Regions from separate parts of the Marvinbryantia formatexigens DSM 14469 genome, predicted to be linked through region 2. Evidence: predicted binding sites of a transcription regulator. Region 2 holds the regulator's gene; each other region holds the start of a gene.
The links. Region 2 encodes NrdR, which represses ribonucleotide reductase genes. Its sites were predicted from a motif close to CACAANATNTTGTG; they were not measured.
Positions count from the first base shown of each region.

Region 1 (4,254 bases), 260 kb from region 2:
GTGGTGTTCTGCACGGATTTTATCACTACATAATAGCCCGCGTTTTCGTTTACCTTTACATAGACGCGGTCGCCCGCCTTTTTCCCAAGGAGCGCCCTGCCCATCGGCGATTCGATGCTGATCTTTCCGCTCATGGAATTTCCGCGGATAGAGGTGACGATTTTATAAGTCTCTGTTTCATCATCGTCCTCAAAATAAACCTCCACCGTGTTGTTCAGCCCGACCTCTCCGTCCCTGGAGACGTCCGATACGACACGCGCCGTCTTCAGCATCCGCTCCAGATAGCGGATACGGCTTTCATTTTTATTCTTATCACGCTTTGCCGCATAATACTCGAAATTTTCACTTAGGTCGCCCTGCGCCCGCGCTTCCTTCACCGCGGCGATTGCTTCTTTCCGCACAACCAGCTTCCGGTATTCAATCTCCTCTTCAATTTTGCGGACATCGCTCCTGGTTAATGTCTCACCCATAATATTTCCTCCCGACAAAATTATCCGGCTGTCTGCTGCCGCATTACTGTTCACAGCAGCTTTTACAGACATTTGCTCCAGCCGCAGCTCTTACAGATATTGCAGCCCTCTTCAAACACCAGCTTTTCCCCGCACTCCGGGCAGTACATATGCCTGTCCGCCTCATTTATATCAACGACCTGCGGCTTTGCCGGTTTTTCCGGCTTCTTTTTCGGACATACATCCTGCTTCTGCGCAAGCTCCGCCTGCATTTCCTTATACATATCCATCAGCGCGTTGCCGACCGCCATCGGACAGCAGGCGCCCTTGCTGGTATCCTTGCGCGTTACGCGGCGCGCCGTGTAGGACGGGCAGGAGCCGCTGGAATTGAGCTGGTCCACAATCGTTTCGATATCGATGCCGCCGCGCGCGCTGATAGAAATCATGCGGGACAGACCCACCATGAAATTGTTGCAGCCGCCCGTAGAGCCCTTGCTGAGATAAGTCTCCAGCAGCGCTCCCGTGTGCGGGTCAAACAGCGCGATACAGTGCAGGCTTCCGCAGCCGGTGATCAGCTTGCGCTTCTTTCCGACCACATCATCCGTCACCAGGATAATTTCTCCGCGTCCCAGTCCTTCGCCGGCAACCACCTTCTTTTTGTCGTTTGTCGTCAGCACGCCGGTGCGCTTGCAGCCGTCGCGGTAAATCGTGATGCCCTTCAGCCCGCGCTCCCAGGCATAGAGATACAGACTCTCCGTCTCCTCCACCGTAAAACTGTTCGGCACGTTCACCGTCGAGCTGATAGAAGCGTCAATGTGCGTCTGCCAGATGGACTGCATGTCAATCCGCTGGTGATAATCCAGCATCATTGCCGTCACAAAATAGCCCGGAAGAGCGTTTTCCTCCGTGATGCCGTGCTGCTTCATATATTCATCCACGATTTTCGTGTAGACCTTATAATAAACATCCGTTCCGTGCAGGGACTCTGTCTTTCTCTGATAAGAGTTCGCATAAACCGGCTCGATGCCGCCGGAAATGCCCAGCATGGTGGACAAGGTGCCTGTCGGGGCAATCGTCAGAAGCTGCGAATTGCGCAGCCCGTATTTGCGCACCAGCTCTCTGGTTTTCTCCGACGTATTGGCAAGAAAGTACGGTGTTTCCATGATTTCCTCTGCATTGCACGCCGGGAACGCACCCTGCTCCTTTGCCAGCTCCGCCGAGGTGGCGATTGCCGCGTCCGCCATCGCAAAGCCGATTTTGTCACACATTGCTACTGCGTCCTGCTCGCCGTAGGTCAGACCCAGCTTTAAGAGCGCGTCCGCCAGACCCATAATGCCAAGACCAATCTGACGCCATTTCGCCACGCTCTCCCGCTGCTCCTGAAGCGGGTGAAGCGGAAGCCCTTCCTCCAGCACCTCGTTCAGCGCGCGCACGGACGCCTGCACACATTTGCGGAAGCCCTCCATGTCAAAGGTCGCCGCCTCCGTAAAGGGATACTGCACAAATTCCGAAAGGTTGATACTGCCCAGCAGACAGCTTCCGCCCGCCGGGAGCGGCTCCTCTGCACAGGGATTGACACCCGCATAGGAAAATTCCTTCGTATTGCTGAGCAGATTCCAGCCCGTGATGCGGTCCCAGAAAAGTGCGCCCGGCTCTGCATAATCCCAGTTCGTCAGCGCAATCTTATGAAACAGCTCCTTTGCCTGCACAGTCTTTTCAATCCGCTCCCCGGTCACCTCCCGCGTAAAGCTCAGGAGATATTCCCCGTTTTCCTTTACCGCCTTCATAAAGTCCTCATGGATGCGGACGGAAATATTGGCCTTTGTCACCTTTTCCAGATCTGTTTTCAGATTGATAAATTCTTCCACATCGGGGTGCGAGCTGTCGATGGAAATCATCAGCGCGCCGCGCCTGCCGTTCTGCCCGATCAGCGCCGTCACCATAGAATACAGCTCCATAAAGGAAACCGCACCGCTTGTCTCCTTCGCCGCATTATGAATGCGCGCACCGCGCGGCGCCAGCCCGGAAATATCGATTCCGCAGCCGCCGCCGTAGCTGTAGGTGCGCGCAAGCTTCTTTGCACATTCAAAAATATCTTCAATCTCATCCTTCGGCGGTGTGATGACATAACAGTTTGAATACGTCACCTTGCGGTCCTTCTGGTCCAGTCCGCGATTGGACAGAATCCTTCCGCCAAACAGGAATTTCTTCTCCTTTATATACCGGGCAATCTCCTCATTTCCGCCGCTGATGCGCGAAATCCATGCTTCAAAATCCTCGCCTTCGCTGCGGTATTTCCGCTCCCAGATATCCATGCCAAGCTGGTTGTCCTTCCCCAGCCATTCCTCTATAACCATTCCCAAAAACCTCCATATTTTGTCGCTGCCTGTATATCATAGCACAATATATGGTGGTGTGCAAGGGTGGATTTTTTTTTACTACTCAGCCATGCGACAAATATCAGAAACAAATGCGTCATGCTTGCATGTAAGCAGATGTTTCTGATATTTGGCATATGGCGTTTAGCCATAAGCCACAGACAGGAGCTGTGCAAACAGCGGATAGCCTGCGCAGCAGGCGGTCTGTGGCTTGATGGCTGAGTAGCTGCAAATATCTTTCCTGTCAGTCCGCCGCTACTCAAACCGCAGCGCGTTTATCGGCTTCAGCCCCGCCGCCTTGTTTGCCGGATAGATGCCGAAGACCACCCCTACGCCTATGGAAAAGCCCAGCGCGAGCATTCCCACCGGAAGAGAAATCGCAAAGTAGTAGTCCGTAAAAATAAGATTCAGCACAGACAGAATCCCCTGACTGAGCAGCATTCCTATGATGCCCCCAAGCAGCGAGATAAATACCGATTCAATCAGAAACTGTACAATAATATCGCTGCGCTGCGCGCCAATCGCCTTGCGGATGCCGATTTCTTTTGTTCTTTCGGTAACGGATACCAGCATAATATTCATAATGCCAATGCCGCCCACCAGCAGGGAAATCGCCGCAATGCCGCCCAGCATGACAGAGAGCGTATCCAGTACAGTATTCATCATATCTATCACATTTGACATGTTCAGGACAGAATAGCTGTCCTCCGAGCCAAATTTTTTCAGAAGATATGCGTCGATGGTATCCTGCGCCTGCGTAAGGGAAGTCTCATCCTCCGCCGTCACATAAAAATTTGTTATGGCGGTCTGCTTCAGCATACGCTGGGCGTTCACAAGCGGGATATAGACACTGTTATTGGTGCTGCCCATCACCGAGCTGTCCTCTTCCTCCAGCACGCCCACGATGCGGTAGTCATATCCGTCAATCCGGATGCTGCTGCCGAGCACCTCCGTTGTACCGTACAGCTCCTTCGCCGTACCCGCACCGACAATGCAGACCTGCAGCCCTTCCTCCTGGTCCAGCTCCCTTATATTTCTGCCGGAGGCAATATCCAGTCCCTGCACCTCCTGGTAAGCGGGCGTGATGCCGCATACGGTCACATCGTCAGATTTTCCGCCCGCCTTCGCCACAGTTTTTCCGGACAGATAGGGAGACACATTCTTGATGCCGCCGGTGCCCTTCAGCGTATTCAGTTCGTTATAACTGAGCTTTTTATGGCTGTCTGTCACCGTAACAATAATCTGGTTTCCGCCCAGCTCCTCCATCGAATCGGTAATGCTCCCGGTTCCGCCCTGCACAATGGAAATCAGCAGAGTAACGGACAGCACGCCGATGATAATACCCAGCATGGTAAGAAAGGAACGCATTTTGTTTGAGCAGACAGCGGAAATCGCCATCTTTACAGACTGTTTCATCTTCATGACTG
Region 1 covers NZ_CP102268.1:718,917-723,170, forward strand. The annotation lists gene greA (transcription elongation factor GreA) at 1-470, opposite strand, end outside; gene NQ534_RS03715 (adenosylcobalamin-dependent ribonucleoside-diphosphate reductase) at 533-2,806, opposite strand; gene NQ534_RS03720 (ABC transporter permease) at 3,083-4,249, opposite strand; gene NQ534_RS03725 (ABC transporter ATP-binding protein) at 4,246-4,254, opposite strand, start outside.
Region 1: the regulator NrdR is predicted to act here: its motif matches at 2,849-2,862, upstream of NQ534_RS03715 (adenosylcobalamin-dependent ribonucleoside-diphosphate reductase).

Region 2 (4,254 bases):
ACCTGCCCGCGGCAGTATTCCTCCAGAGCAGGCACCGCCAGCAGGCGCCGGTGCGCGGCGAACGACAGATCCGCAATGCGCGCGCCGTCCCTGTCCTCCAGCAGAAGGCAGCAGTCCGGGCTGTAAATCTGCACGCACGCTTTTCCCTGTACAAGCTGCACCCGCTGCTCTCCTCTGAGCTGCCGGTGGATTGCAATCACATGGCGGATATGCGGATTTTCACAGGTAATCTCATATGTGAACAGCGCCCGCGAAAGTCCGTCCGCCAGCTTTTCCGTCAGCACATACGGCGTCAGCAGCGTCTCATAGATAAGGGCAAGGTCTTCGCTCATCCGCCCCTCCAGAAGCTGCTCCTCCATAAACAGCTCCATCGTCTGCCGGTAAGTCTCAAACGTCTGCGCGTCCTTTTCGCGGTTGCGGATGATGTTGGCATAAAGCGCCGCCTTTTTTCCGCTCTCCAGTGTATTGTTATAAGAAAAATACATGCGCACCGCCTGCGGCAGCTCCCGGACATTCAGATCCTGCGCGCTCCGGGCATAATACTCATAAAGTCCCGCCAGACGGATATCCTGCTCAACGCCCCGCGCGAACCACCTGCTGTACCGGGGACTGTCTTTATGCCCCTTCATCAGCAGCGAGCAGATTGCCGTCAGCAGATTTTTTCCCGGATATGCGTCATAGCAGCGGCAGAGGACCCCGCACAGCAGCGGATTCCAGGCGGTGGCGTGGCGCATGGCAATCTGTGCCGCCTGCCCGCAGATTTCCCGGTCCAGCAGCTTTTCCTTGCACAGAAAGGCGAGCACATGAATCTCGAACGCCTCCAGACCGCGCAGCAGCAGCGGCTCCTTTTTCAGAAGCTCCCAGGCTTCCAGATACATCACCGGGCTGTGGCAGCCGCAGAGATACTGGCGGCGCAACGCGTCCAGACGCTCGGAATCGCTGCGGAACAGACTGTCGTTCACCTTCAGCATCAGCCACTGCAGCACCCAGTTTTCCTGATTTGCAAGAAACAGCTCCTGGATTTCCTGCTGCACATATTCCAGATGCTCCTTTTCCTTGTTTTCAAACGTCGTCAGATAAAGATAAAAGCCCTTCCACTGCGCCGGATAGCGCCCCGTATTCTGCTCCGCAAGCTCTCCCAGGCGTATCTGCGCTTCCACACTGTCTCCCGCCGTAAATAAAATATAGACCCGGTAAAGGTCGTAAAACAGATTCTCACCGCCCGCCCGGTGCAGATTATCCAGACAGCTTAAGGAAATCCCGCTCCACTCCCGGACGCCGTTTCTACCCGCGCGGTAATCGATATAAGCGTGCAGAAGCTGCAGAATCTCCTGCCGCCTGCGCAGCCCCCGCCTCTCCGATGCCGGATGCGGCGTATTTAATATCTCCACCACACAGCTCTGCGTGCGGCACTCTGTATTCACGGTGATGCGTGCAAAATTCCGCCCGGCATGCAGATGTTCCCGGTGAATCACAAAACCAATATGATACGAGCTGCCGACAAACTCATCTGTCGTGATTTCCGGCCGCTCTATCGTAAGGAACGGCGCATCGCAGGAAAATGACAGCGGTGCAAATCCCCAGGTGTTTTTCAGCAGCAAAAGCTCCTCCCGCTCGTTATCGCCGGGGTTTTTCATGGACAGGTGTTCAGACGCCAGGCTCACTGTGACCGGCTCCTTCAGCCCCATCCCCACCAGAAACTGCTCCAGGGAGCGGTAGGACGCCGCCGTCCCCTGCAGTCCCTCATACAGCGTCAGAGCGCGTGTACCCCAGCCGCGCACCGTCTGCACAAACTGCGTCGAAGCAAACAGCACGTATGCTCTGCCGAAATCCCCCTTTGCAAGCTGCGCGAACGCTTCCGGCGTCATCTGCAGCGGTTCTGTCTTTCTGTGCTGCGGCTTTGCCGCCTGCAGACAGTAGGGCAGCGTGTACTCCCCGGAATCCGCGCAGATGACAAAAGCGCCCTCCAGCATTTCCCCGTCCTTCAGACCCGCCGGGTCCGCCTGGAAACGGAAGGTCTCCTTCCTGCCGATAAATACCTCCGGCGAAATTGTCACTCTTGCATTTGTGGAATACACAAAGCCCTGCGCCTGTCCTCCGCCGCCCGCCTCCACGGAAAATTTCCCGTGAAATACCCGGTCCGCCGCAATCGCTCCCTCCAGCTTCTGCGTGGAAAGCTGCAGCTTCTCCGGCGCATATTCAAATTTTTCCTTCAGTAGTTCTCCAATTCTCTTTTTCAATGTGTGCTCCTTATAGAGGGAAGGGCCGCAGCAAATGCAAGTTTGCGGCAGCCCAGACTTTTAATTTAATATTTTCTTCAGCTCGTCCATAAACGTGTTGACGTCCTTAAACTCGCGGTACACAGAAGCAAAACGCACATACGCCACCGCATCCAGCTCCTTCAGGCGCTCCATCACGATTTCTCCGATAATGCTGCTCGGTATCTCACGCTCCTCACGGTTGAAAATTTCCGTCTCTATCCGGTCGATCGTATCGTTGATCTGCTGTGCGGAAATCGGACGCTTGTAGCATGCGCGGAGCACCCCGCTCTCTATTTTTCTTCTGTCATACTGCTCCCGGTTCTGGTCTTTTTTTATAATAATCAGCGGTATGGTCTCCACCTTTTCATAGGTCGTGAAGCGCTTCCCGCACTCATCGCAGAGCCTGCGGCGGCGGATGGAACTGTTATCGTCCGCCGGTCTTGAATCCACAACTCTGGTATTATCCTGATTACAAAACGGACATTTCATACTGCCTTCCTCCTGTGTATCCTCTTTTCCGTCATGACGGCGGCAGATGCTGTGCCCAATGCCGCATGACCAGATACCCCTGTTTAAAAGTATATCGGATTGAAGTCTGGCTGTCAATCGCATATACTAAAGTAAAATGATTTTTTTGTAAAGCAGAGGTAATCTATGAGAGTATGCGAGCTTCGCCAGAAGGAAGTTATTAATGTGTGCACCTGCGCCTCCCTCGGATGCGTAATCGATGTGGAATTCGATCCGAAGGACGGCTGCATCACGGCGCTGATCGTGCCGGGCGGCAGCCGTCTCTCCTGCTTCTGGGGGCACGAGGCGGAAATCATCATTCCCTGGCGGTGCATCTGCCAGATTGGAAAGGATATCATTCTCGTTGAGCTTCCAAAGGAAAAAGACAAAGACAGGGACAAAGGCAGATAAGCTACCGCAGGAAATTGCGCATACTTTTCAGCGCGCTTTTTTCCAGGCGGCTGACCTGCGCCTGTGATATGCAGATTTCTGCGGCAACCTCCATCTGGGTCTTTCCCTCAAAAAACCGCATATTGATTATTTTGCGCTCGCGGTCGCTCAGCCGCTTCATCGCCTCCTGCAGCGCCAGCGATTCCACCCAGTTTTCTTCTTTGTTCTTTTTGTCGCTAATCTGGTCCATTACATAGAGCGTGTCGCCGCCCTCCGAGTAAACCGGGTCGTACAGACTTAAAGGGCTCTGTATCGCGTCCATCGCAAAGACGATGTCCTCCCTGGAGATGCCGATTTCTTCCGCCAGCTCGTTGATGGTCGGCTCCTTCAGATGCTTTTTCATGTAAGCTTCCCGCGTATAAAGTGCCTTGTAAGCCGTATCGCGCAGCGAACGGCTTACCCGGATGGAGTTATTGTCGCGCAGATAGCGGCGGATTTCCCCGATAATCATCGGCACCGCATACGTGGAAAACTTTACGTCCATTTCCGTATTAAAATTGTCGATTGCCTTCATCAGCCCGATACAGCCAATCTGAAATAAATCATCCGCATTTTCGTTGCTTGCCGAAAATCTTTTTATGACGCTCAAAACCAGGCGCAGATTGCCCTTGATGTACAGCTCCCTCGCTTCCATATCTCCCTGTCTGATACGCTCAAACAGCTCCTCCTTTTCCTCATTCGTCAGAACCGGAAGCTTTGATGTATTAACTCCGCATATTTCCACCTTGTTCAGTGCCATTGCAAGAACCCTCCTTACGTTCAGTGTGCGCGGATGCGCAAAGGTTTCCCGCCTTATGGAAAATTGCTGGTTTCCATATAGGCGAAAAATTTACCGGGACAGTAAAAACCATCCCGGTAAAAGAATTCTCATATTAAAACACGTTTATGCGGTTTTACAAAAAATATAAAAATTATTAGACCTTGACAAATTTCCGCCAGGCAGACATGCGCCCGGCGCCCGCATCACGGGTCCACGTTTCTTCGCATTTGATATTTCTTCACATTTGATATTTCTTCGCATTTAATGTTTCTTCGT
Region 2 covers NZ_CP102268.1:981,413-985,666, forward strand. The annotation lists gene NQ534_RS04885 (DUF5717 family protein) at 1-2,240, opposite strand, end outside; gene nrdR (transcriptional regulator NrdR) at 2,301-2,750, opposite strand; gene NQ534_RS04895 (PRC-barrel domain-containing protein) at 2,916-3,179, shown strand; gene sigG (RNA polymerase sporulation sigma factor SigG) at 3,181-3,957, opposite strand.

Region 3 (4,254 bases), 1.1 Mb from region 2:
CAGTCGGTTGCGGACTATAAGGGCGGCAAGGAGAAGGCAATCGGGTTCCTTGTCGGGCAGACGATGAAGGCGATGAAGGGCAAGGCGGATCCCGGCGCCGTGAATAAAATGCTGAAGGAAATTTTATCCAGATAATCCGGGGCTTGTTTTTTTGCCAAAGAGCAGATATACTATCTTGTGAGAAAGGGGAGCTTTCATGAAGAGACGTATATCTGTTTTCTTTCACGGGAAACATTTTCCAGCGAAAAAGGAACCGCTTTGCGGGAGGGATTTTCCTGCGAAAAAGGAACCGCCTTGCGGGAGACGCAGCGTGCAGGCGGTTTTACTGATGATAATCCTTCTGTCTGTTCTGACCGGGTGCAGCCGCGCGACGATGAACGCGCAGATCGCGGAGAGCATCGGCACGCTTGGCATGTATGAAAATAACGAACCGGTGGAAACGCCGAAGATGAAGGCACAGCGTGAGATACAGGAACAGAAGGAAGCGGCGGAGGAAGAACTGACCGGGCATCTGGAGCGGGCGGCGCGGCTTGCCGCATCCTATGATTACGAGGCGGCGCTGGCGGAGCTGAACGAAATCAGTGAGGAGCATGCGGAGGACGACCGCGTGATCAGTGCCAGGATTGAATATCAGCGCCTTTCCGGACAGATGGAGGGATACGGCGGCGATATCGCCCATCTTTCGGTGAAGTCACTGATTGTGGACACGGAGCGCGCGTTTGATGACGACGACATGGCCTATTATTATAATTACTGGGCGCTGACGACGGAGGAATTTAAGGCGATTCTGCAGTCGCTCTACGACCGCGGTTATGTGCTGATGGATGTTCATGAGAGCGTGGTCGAGGTGCAGAATGAGGACGGGACAACCAGCTTTGCCGTCAATACGCCGGCTGTTCCGGAGGGAAAGATTCCGATGGTGCTTTCCTTTACGGAGGCAAATTATTATGATTACCAGGAGGGCGACGGCTTCTCCGGACGGATGGTGCTGGACGATAACGGCAATGTGATGAATGAGTACACGGATGCCTCCGGGCAGACGCTGGTCGGGGCATACGACGTCGTGCCGATCGTGGATGAATTTGTGGAGGAGCATCCGGACTTTTCACTGCGCGGCGCGAAGGGGATTATCTCTGTCACCGGCTATGAGGGCGTATTCGGCTATGGCATCGAGACGGGAGGCAGCACGATAGCGGCGATAGCGGACCGGCTGAAGGAAACCGGGTGGCAGATCGCCTGCCAGGGTTTTTCCGACAACACGATGGAGAGCGATATGGATGTCAGCGAGCTGGAGGACGACCTGGATGCGTGGAGTAACAAAATCGGCTCTCTGGTGGGCGATACCGATCTGCTGATTTATCCATACGGCGAAGAGGTGACGGCGGGCACCGACCGGCAGGCGCTGCTGCTGGAGAAGGGCTATCAGTTCTTTTTCAGCATCTGGACCACGGCGGACTTTATCGAGGTGCAGCCGGATTACGTCCGGCAGACGCGGCGGACCCTGGACGGCTACGATTTATACATGTACGCCGACTATCTGACGGACTTCTTTGATGCGGATGAAATTCTGGATGACACCAGACCGGCATTTGAATGAAGTATTTAATGATATTGAGGTCAAAAGCCCCCGATATGATGCCTGCGGATTGCGACGCGTAGCTAGTCCTTTAGGGTTACGTGCTTCGCACTTCCACATCTCCGCTTCGCTCCGGTCCGCGCTAAACGGATGTCCACCGGACATCCAGCGCCCTACCCGCTATTCGCATATCGTGGGATATACATCCCACTTTTATGCTCATATCGGGGCGGGTCCCAAGGTCTTACGCCCACTATAGAGCAAGCTCATGTGGGCTCAGACCTTTTGACCCTGGCATCATAAAATCTTCTTAAATTCCCTCTTTACAAAAGAGGGAATTTCCTCTATACTGGAACTACATCTTGTAAACTAGTAAGAAAAAATACACCAGATATAGTTACACGGGAGGAAATAACATGTATGTAATCAAAAAGGACGGGACCGAGGAAGAGTTTAACGTAGAGAAAATCGTAGTCGCAGTGAACAAATCTGCCGCCCGCGCTTTATATAAATTCACGCCTCAGGAGATAGAGGAGCTTTGTGAGTTTGCGACCAGACGCGCGCAGGAGATGGGGAAAGAGGGCATTACTATCCAGGAAATGCATAATATCGTGGAGAGCGCCCTGGAGAAGGTAAGCCCGGCGGTCGCGAAGAGCTATCGCGATTATCGCAATTATAAAGTGGATTTTATCCACATGATGGACGACGTATATACAAAGAGCCAGTCCATTCGCTACATCGGCGATAAGAGCAACGCCAACACGGACAGCGCGCTGGTGGCGACAAAGCGCAGTCTTATTTTCAACGAGCTGAACAAAAATCTTTACCAGAAGTTTTTTATGACCCGCGACGAGCGCCAGGCGTGCAAGGATGGTTATATCTACATACACGACCAGTCCGCGCGTCTGGATACGATGAACTGCTGTCTGTTCGATGTCGGCTCGGTGTTAAAGGGCGGCTTTGAGATGGGCAATGTCTGGTACAACGAACCGAAGACGCTGGATACCGCCTTTGACGTGATGGGCGATATCGTGCTCAGCACGGCGGCGCAGCAGTACGGCGGCTTTACGGTGCCGGAGGTCGATAAGATTCTGGCGCCCTACGCGGAGAAAAGCTATAAAAAATACGTGGAGGAATTTCTGAAATACACGGATGCCTCCTGGGAGGGCATACAGGAGCGGGCGAAGCGCTATGCGCTCGATAAGGTGAAGCGCGATTACGACCAGGGCTGGCAGGGAATCGAGTATAAGCTGAACACGGTCGGCTCCTCCCGCGGGGATTATCCGTTTGTCACCATGACGTTAGGTCTGGGACAGTCTGATTTTGAGCGGATGTGCAGCATTTCCCTGCTGAATGTGCATAAGGAAGGACAGGGAAAGCCGGGCAATAAAAAGCCGGTGCTGTTCCCGAAGATCGTATTTCTGTTTGACGAAAACCTGCACGGCGACGGCAAGCCGTGCGCGGATGTATTTGAGGCGGGACTGGAATGCTCCGCAAAGACCATGTATCCGGACTGGCTTTCCCTCTCCGGCAAGGGCTATGTGGCGAGCATGTACAAGCAGTATGGCCGCGTGATCAGTCCGATGGGCTGCCGGGCGTTTTTAAGCCCGTGGTACGAGCGCGGCGGAATGCATCCGGCGGATAAGGACGACAAGCCGGTCTTTGTCGGACGCTTCAATGTGGGCGCGGTCAGCCTGCATCTGCCGATGATCCTGGCGAAATCCCGCCAGGAGAGCCGCGATTTCTATGAGGTGCTGGATTATTATCTGGAAATGATACGGAATATCCACATCCGCACCTACGAATATCTGGGAGAAATGCGCGCTTCGACAAATCCGCTCGCCTACTGCGAGGGCGGCTTTTACGGCGGACACCTCGACCCCGGAGCCAAAATCAAGCCGCTCTTAAAACCGATGACCTCCTCCTTCGGCATTACGGCGCTCAATGAGCTGCAGGAGCTTTACAACGGCAAATCCATCGCCGAGGACGGACAGTTTGCGCTGGAGGTCATGCAGTACATCAACAAAAAGGTCAACGAGTTCAAGGAGGAGGACGGCTGGCTGTACGCCATCTACGGCACTCCGGCGGAGAGCCTCTGCGGTCTTCAGGTGGAGCAGTTCCGCAGACAGTACGGCATCGTGGAAAACGTTTCCGACCGTCCGTATGTGAGCAACAGCTTCCACTGCCATGTGACAGAGGATATTTCCCCGATAGAGAAGCAGGATCTGGAGGGGCGCTTCTGGGATCTGTGCAACGGCGGCAAGATTCAGTATGTGCGCTACCCGATTGACTACAACAAAGAAGCAATCAAAAGTCTTATCCTGCGCGCCATGAAGCTGGGTTATTATGAGGGCGTCAATCTCTCCCTCGCTTACTGCGACGACTGCGGGCACCAGGAGCTGGAAATGGACGTGTGCCCGAAATGCGGCTCCAAAAATCTCACCAAAATCGACCGCATGAACGGCTATCTCTCCTATAGCCGCGTACACGGCGATACCCGGCTCAACTCCGCAAAAATGGCGGAAATCGCAGAGCGCGTCTCCATGTAGGCACGCAGACTCCTGCAGAAAAATATAGCCAGGGACTCCGGAACGATATATGACGCCGGAGTCCTTTGCATTTTTACCGCGCAATTTTTTGACAATTTTATATATTTTTTAGAAAGTTTGCGTTTCTTT
Region 3 covers NZ_CP102268.1:4,467,529-4,471,782, reverse strand. The annotation lists gene gatB (Asp-tRNA(Asn)/Glu-tRNA(Gln) amidotransferase subunit GatB) at 1-135, shown strand, start outside; gene NQ534_RS20910 (hypothetical protein) at 311-1,597, shown strand; gene NQ534_RS21940 (hypothetical protein) at 1,572-1,835, shown strand; gene nrdD (anaerobic ribonucleoside-triphosphate reductase) at 1,993-4,125, shown strand.
Region 3: the regulator NrdR is predicted to act here: its motif matches at 1,930-1,943, upstream of nrdD (anaerobic ribonucleoside-triphosphate reductase).